2 linked regions of the Syntrophobacter fumaroxidans MPOB genome follow. The protein of the gene in region 1 interacts with the protein of each later gene in a pairwise test. Links are inferred from orthologs where the notes say so. Each region holds a gene or a part of one and is shown on either strand. Other genes may lie near its edges. The genes, in order: odhB and lpdA.

Region 1 (3,195 bases):
CTCGCCGTGTCCGCAATGGCCGACCTCTCCGTCGGCCGTTTCCGGGAAGTGCTGGACGACCCGGGCGAAAGCGAGGCTCCGGAACGCGTGCTCTTCTGCAGCGGAAAGATTTACTACGACTTGGTCGGGAAACGGGACGAGGCTCGAACCGGACGCATTCCGATCATCAGGATCGAGCAGTTCCATCCGTTTCCGGAACGGCTGCTCGAGGAAATTGCCGCAAAACGTTCCCGTGCCGGGGAATGGGTTTGGGTCCAGGAGGAGCCCCGGAACATGGGGGGCTGGGGATTCGTGGGGCCCAGGCTGGAGGCGCTCACCGGCCGAGAGGTCGGCTTCATCGGCAGGAAGGCCGCCGCGAGTCCCGCGACAGGCTCTCACCGCGCTCACCTCGCCGAGCAGGAAGCCATTCTCAGGGAGGCGCTCAAGCTCTAGTGCCGCGAACCGCCGTATTACCGTGTGGGGGTCGGGACGATGACCTCATACGAAGTTACCTAGAAAATAGACTCCCTCGGAAGTCTGTTTTCATGCTTCGCGGGTGTCGCAGGGGGCATGGATAATTGCGTTCAAGATGGATTTTTCAAGCACAAAAGAGCGGGGGAATGATTCCCCCGCACCCCTCAAGTTTCGGCCACACGCGCAAGCGCGTGAGGCCGAGCGCTCGGCGCTGTCGGCGATTGGCCGAAGGCCGCCGCCGCAGCGCCACACGGAGCCGCGAAGCGGCGAGGGGGTGTGGGGGATACGTCCCCCACGCTTTTAGAGTATCATTTTGAACGCACATCCGTATCAAAACGCAACGGGAACTCGGGAAAAGAATCCCTCCGCGCCTGGAGGGGCGGTTTTGCGCGAAGGCGCGCGAGGTCGGTCGGTGCGTGTTCTCCGCGGAATCCTTCGGTCATCCTGGAAACCGGGGAGTTTCCGATCCGTCAATCGTCTGCCAAACCAGTGAGGAGTGACCATGCAGATCGAGGTGAAAGTGCCCGAGGTCGGCGAATCCGTGCAGGAAGCCCTGCTCGTCCAGTGGTACAGGCGTGATGGCGACATGGTGCGCAAGGGCGAGATACTCTTTATTATCGAAACGGACAAAGTCACGCTGGAAGTCTCGGCAGACGCGGACGGGCTGCTGAAAATCCTGGTCCCGGAAGGACAGACGGTCCGCATCGGGACGGTGGTAGCGACAATCGATTCGGAGGCTCGCGAGGCGAAGCCCCTCCCCGCCCGGCAGCCGGAAGCGGAGAAAACCGGAGAGGTCGTCGAAAAGGCGGCGGAACGGGAGGCCGCGGCGGCACCGGTTCCCGTCTCGCCCGTCCGGGCGCCGTCGCCGCCCGGAGCCGGCACTGCGGAAGCCTCGCCCCGGCCGATCGTGTCCGAATCGGTGAAGGAGCTCCTCGCCGAGAGGGGGCTGGACGCCGCACAGATTACCCCAAGCGGCCCCGGGGGCAGGCTGACCCGGGGAGACGTCCTCGCGTTCCTCGATGAACGAGGGCAAGAAACGACGGGAAAACCGGATGAAAAGACCGTCACGGAACCCGCGGTCATGCCCGAGGCGCCCCGCCGGGTGCCGCCGCGGCGGCAGGTCGTTTTAGCCCCGGAGGAATTGACGGTCCGCAAGCCCATGACCCCGATTCGCCGAAGAATCGCGGACCATATGCTCCAGGCGCGCCTGAACACCGCCATGCTCACCACATTCAACGAAATCGACATGAGCAGGCTCCAGGAAATAAGGAAACAGTTCCGCGATCTTTTTCAGAAGAAGCACTCGGTGTCCCTGGGGATCATGTCGTTCTTCCTCAAGGCTGCCGCGGTCGCGCTCAAGGAACTGCCCGAGCTGAACGCATTCATCGAAGGCCACGAAATCGTCTATCACAACTACATCCACATCGGCGTCGCGGTCGGCGCTGAACGCGGGCTGGTGGTTCCGGTCATCCGCGATGTGGACAAGCTCGGTTTTGCGGACCTGGAAAAGGCCATTCTCGACCATGTGCGCAAGATCAGGGAGAACCGGCTGGAAATGTCGGACCTGGAAGGGGGCACCTTCACGATCAGCAACGGCGGCGTATACGGGTCGCTCATGAGCACTCCCATACTGAACAGCCCTCAGAGCGGCATTCTCGGCCTGCACAAGATCGAGGACCGCCCGGTGGTCGTGGACGGCCGGATTGTCGTTCGTCCCATGATGTACGTGGCGCTGAGCTACGATCACAGGATCGTGGACGGAAGGGAAGCCGTCACGTTCCTGAAGCGGATCAAGGAATGCATCGAAAATCCGGAACGGATCATGGTGGAGATATAAGGTGGCGGGAGACGGGAAATACGATGTGATCGTCATCGGGTCGGGGCCCGGCGGATACGTCGCCTGCCTGCGCGCCGCGGAGCTCGGCCTCAGGGCGGCGTGCGTGGAAAAGAGCGACCGGGTCGGCGGCGCGTGTCTCAACGTGGGCTGCATTCCCAGCAAGGCGCTCCTCGAATCGAGCCGGTACTACACCCTCGCGAGAAAACGATTCCAGGAACACGGCATCGTGCTCGACGACCAGGTGCTCGATCTGCCCGTCATGATGGCCAGAAAGTCGGAGGTGGTCCGCGGTCTCGTGGAGAATGTCCGCAAGCTCCTGGAGAATGCGGGTGTGGCGCTCATCCGGGGAACTGCCCGGCTCGCGGGGGAACACCGCGTCGAGGTGACCCGTGACGGCGAAAAGACGATGCTCGAGGCCGATGCCGTCGTGCTCGCCACCGGCGGCGAGCCGGTCCCGGTGCCCTCCCTTCCCTTCGACGGCTGCAGGATCGTGAGCTCCACGGAAGCCCTTGATTTCGATCGGGTCCCGGAGCACCTGGCGGTGGTCGGGGGCGGCACTATCGGCTTGGAGCTCGGTTCCGTATGGAGCCGCCTGGGGGCTCGGGTCACCGTCATCGAAATGATGCCGGGCATCGCGGCCGTCGCAGACGGCCAGGTGTCGCGGACGCTCGAGCGTCTGCTCGGCCGGCAGGGACTCGAGTTTCGCCTGCGCACGAAGGTGACCGGGGCTGAAGTTACGGACGAACAGGTGGTCCTGACGCTCGACGCGGACGGCAAGGAGGATCGCATCGCCTGCGACCGGGTACTGGTTGCGGTTGGGAGAAAACCGTTCACCGGGGGCCTCGGCCTGGAGGCACTCGGCATCGGCACGGACCCGAGGACCGGGCATGTGCTGGTGGACGAAC
Region 2 (3,129 bases), 1.1 Mb from region 1 along the record:
TCTTGCCCGGGCGTGGGCGGAGATTCCGCACGTGTCCCACCAGGACGTTGCCGACATCACCGAGCTCGATGCCTTCCGCCGAAAACACAAGGCGGAAATCCGCGAAGCGGGCGGAGCCCTCAACATGATCGTATTCGTGCTCAAAGCCGCCGTCGCCGCGCTCAAAGCCTTTCCCGGCTTCAACGCGAGCATCGATCCGGAACGGGAGGAAATCGTCTTCAAGCGTTACTACAACATCGGCGTGGCCGTGGACACGGACCGGGGGCTCATCGTGCCGGTGATCCGGGATGTCGACCGGAAAAGCGTCCGGGAGCTGGCCGTGGAGCTCCTCGACGTGGCGGAGCGGACCCGTCGGGGTAAGGCGGAGCGCGAGGAGATGACCGGGGGCACCTTCACCCTGACGAACATCGGCGCTCTCGGCGGGACGGCTTTCACTCCCATCATCAACCATCCCCAGTCGGCGATCCTCGGAATGGGACAGGCGAGGCTGCAGCCGGTGGTGCGCGGCGACCTGGAACGCCATGAGATTGTGCCGAGGCTGCTGCTGCCCCTGATCGTCGCTTTCGATCACCGGATCGTGGACGGCGCGGACGCCGCGCGTTTCCTGGGGATGATCATCGAGGCGCTGGAGAACCCCGAAGAACTGTTGCTGGTGATCTAGCGGGCGAGGGGCAGGCGGGCCCCTCCGGCCTCCGGGTGTCCGGATGCCGGGCGAGGGATCGACCATGCCGGTCCGGGCTTCAGGTCTGCCGGCTGCAGGCCGCTTCGGGGCCGTCCGCATGAGCGGATGCAAGCCTCGACTGAGGCTCGAGCAACTCGATCATTGTGGATGCACCGCTCTTTCCGGTCACCCGACCGGGGGGTGGAAGGTTGTTTCGGGGCCGCTCGGTTCGCGGATGCGATGGAGAAGATAGTTCATGGTAATGGGAGAGTTCACTCAGGAAACGGATGTTCTGGTGATCGGCGCGGGACCGGGCGGATACGCCGCGGCGTTTCGGGCCGCCGACCTGGGGCTGGACGTGACGATGGTCGACACGGGCGACCGGCCCGGAGGCGTCTGCCTGTTTCGGGGCTGCATTCCTTCCAAGACGCTGCTTTACGTAACGGAGCTCCTGTACGACGTCGGTCGTGCGGCGGACATGGGGATCAGCCTGGGAGAACCGAAAATCGACCTGCCAAGGCTGCGGGAGTGGAAGAAGCAGGTCGTGGACAAGCTGGCCGGCGGCCTCGTGGAGCTTTGCCGAAGCCGGGGGGTGCAGTTCCTCCGGGGGCGCGCCGTGTTCGAGTCGTCGAGCTATGCGCGATTGCTGGAGGCGGAGATCAGCCGCATCAAGTTCAAGCATGCCGTCATCGCCACGGGCTCGCACGCCCGTTCCATCGCGGGAGCCGAATTCCGTGACGGCGGGCGAATCATGGATTCCACGGGCGCACTGGAGCTCACGGACATTCCGAAACGGCTGCTGGTGGTCGGAGGAGGGTATGTCGGCGTGGAGCTCGGATCGGTCTACGCTTCTCTGGGCAGCCGCGTGACCATGGTGGAAGCGGGTGAGCGCCTGATGGCGGGGGCCGACCAGGACCTGACGGCATTCCTGAGTCGCCGCTTGAGCGGTTTGTTCGAAGCCGTTCACGTGGACACTCGGATACAATCCCTTCGTGAATTCGACGACTGGGTGGAAGTGGAGTTGGAAGGCAAGGTCGACCAGCCTGCTCAGAGCTTCGACCGCGTGCTGATCGCCGTCGGGCGGGAGCCGAATTCCGGCGGTATCGGGCTTGAGAAAACCGGGGTCGAGGTGAACGAGCACGGCTTCATCGTGGTGGACGAACAGCGGCGGACAACCGACGGGAAAATCTATGCCGTTGGAGACGTGGCGGGGGGCGTCATGCTGGCCCACAAGGCCATGCACGAAGGCAAGGTTGCGGCGGAAGCGATCGCCGGGCAAAAGTCCGCATTCGACTACCAGGCCATTCCCGCGGTGGTCTATGCCGATCCCCAGTTGGCGTGGGTCGGGTTGACCGAGGAACAGGCGAGACGCGAGAATCGTCCCGTAAAGGTTTCCCGGTTCCCCTGGTCGGCTTCGGGCCGGGCCGCGACCATGGGGGTCCCGAGAGGCATGACCAAAGTGATCGTCGACCCCGACACGCAACGGGTCCTGGGGGTCGGCATCGTGGGCCGGGAAGCCGGCGAGATGATCGCCGAGGCGGTTCTTGCCCTGGAAATGGGAGCCCTTGCCGAAGACCTTGCCCTGAGCATGCATCCTCATCCGACGCTTTCGGAAAGCGAAGAGGAGGCAGCGGAGGCTTTCCTCGGGACCTCGACTCACATTCTGCCGCAGCGCAGATGATGGCGGCGGCTCGTTGCGGTCCGCGGAAACGAGGGCGGCAGCTTTCGCGCTTCGTTGTGAGCGTCCTGCTCACGTCCGTTTGCCGGAATAAAACATCGCGGCTTTCATTTTTTCAATGACCCGTTGGCCTATGCTTGGTCAAGGAGTGAACGTGAACGATCGGGACAGGGGCATTCCAATCCGGAAAACCGGATGCGCGCCGAACGGGCGGCCGGCGAAGCCCCCCCGCCCCTCCTGGCTGAGGGTCAGGATGCCGCACGGAAAGGCCTTCGAGGACCTCAAACGACTGATGCGCCTGAAAGCCCTCCACACCGTGTGCGAGGAGGCCGTTTGCCCGAACATGGCGGAGTGCTGGGGCGGCGGCACGGCCACGTTCCTGATACTGGGCAAAATCTGCACGCGAAGCTGCCGGTTCTGTGCGGTCCGGACGGGAAATCCGGCCCCTCTCTCCATGGATGACCGTGAACCCTTTGAAGTGGCGGAAGCGGCCGCTGCGATGCATTTGCGCCACGTGGTGATCACCTCGGTCTCCCGGGACGACCTCGATGACGGGGGCGCCGCCCGGTTCGCCGAAACCATCCGGAGTGTCCACGGGCGGGTTCGAGGGTGTACGGTCGAGGTGCTCGTTCCCGATTTCGGAGGAGACGTCGAAGCGTTGCGCAAGGTGGTCGACGCCCGCCCGGAAATCCTCGGGCACAACATCGAGACGGTTGAACGGCTGTACGGTTCGGTGCGGCCGCAGGCCGTGTACGGGAGATCCCTCGCGCTGCTGCGGAATGTGAAAAAG

The links.
Region 2: the proteins of odhB (region 1) and lpdA interact in binary tests that used the Escherichia coli proteins (3 or more experiments, as listed by UniProt). The link is inferred for Syntrophobacter fumaroxidans MPOB from one-to-one orthologs.

The regions. Positions count from the first base shown.
Region 1 is NC_008554.1:4,345,460-4,348,654, forward strand. Bases 243-3,122 are described here. They hold odhB (2-oxoglutarate dehydrogenase complex dihydrolipoyllysine-residue succinyltransferase), read left to right. Parts: upstream 243-955; coding sequence 956-2,290; downstream 2,291-3,122. Other genes in these bases: SFUM_RS18320 (2-oxoglutarate dehydrogenase E1 component), read left to right, coding at 243-432; lpdA (dihydrolipoyl dehydrogenase), read left to right, coding at 2,292-3,122. Also shown: more of SFUM_RS18320, read left to right, coding at 1-242; more of lpdA, read left to right, coding at 3,123-3,195. UniProt on the Escherichia coli protein: E2 component of the 2-oxoglutarate dehydrogenase (OGDH) complex which catalyzes the second step in the conversion of 2-oxoglutarate to succinyl-CoA and CO(2).
Region 2 is NC_008554.1:3,271,275-3,274,403, reverse strand. The notes cover bases 316-3,129. They hold lpdA (dihydrolipoyl dehydrogenase), read left to right. Parts: upstream 316-917; coding sequence 918-2,342; downstream 2,343-3,129. Other genes in these bases: lipA (lipoyl synthase), read left to right, coding at 2,521-3,129; SFUM_RS13725 (dihydrolipoamide acetyltransferase family protein), read left to right, coding at 316-661. In the rest of the region: more of SFUM_RS13725, read left to right, coding at 1-315. UniProt on the Escherichia coli protein: Lipoamide dehydrogenase is a component of the glycine cleavage system as well as of the alpha-ketoacid dehydrogenase complexes.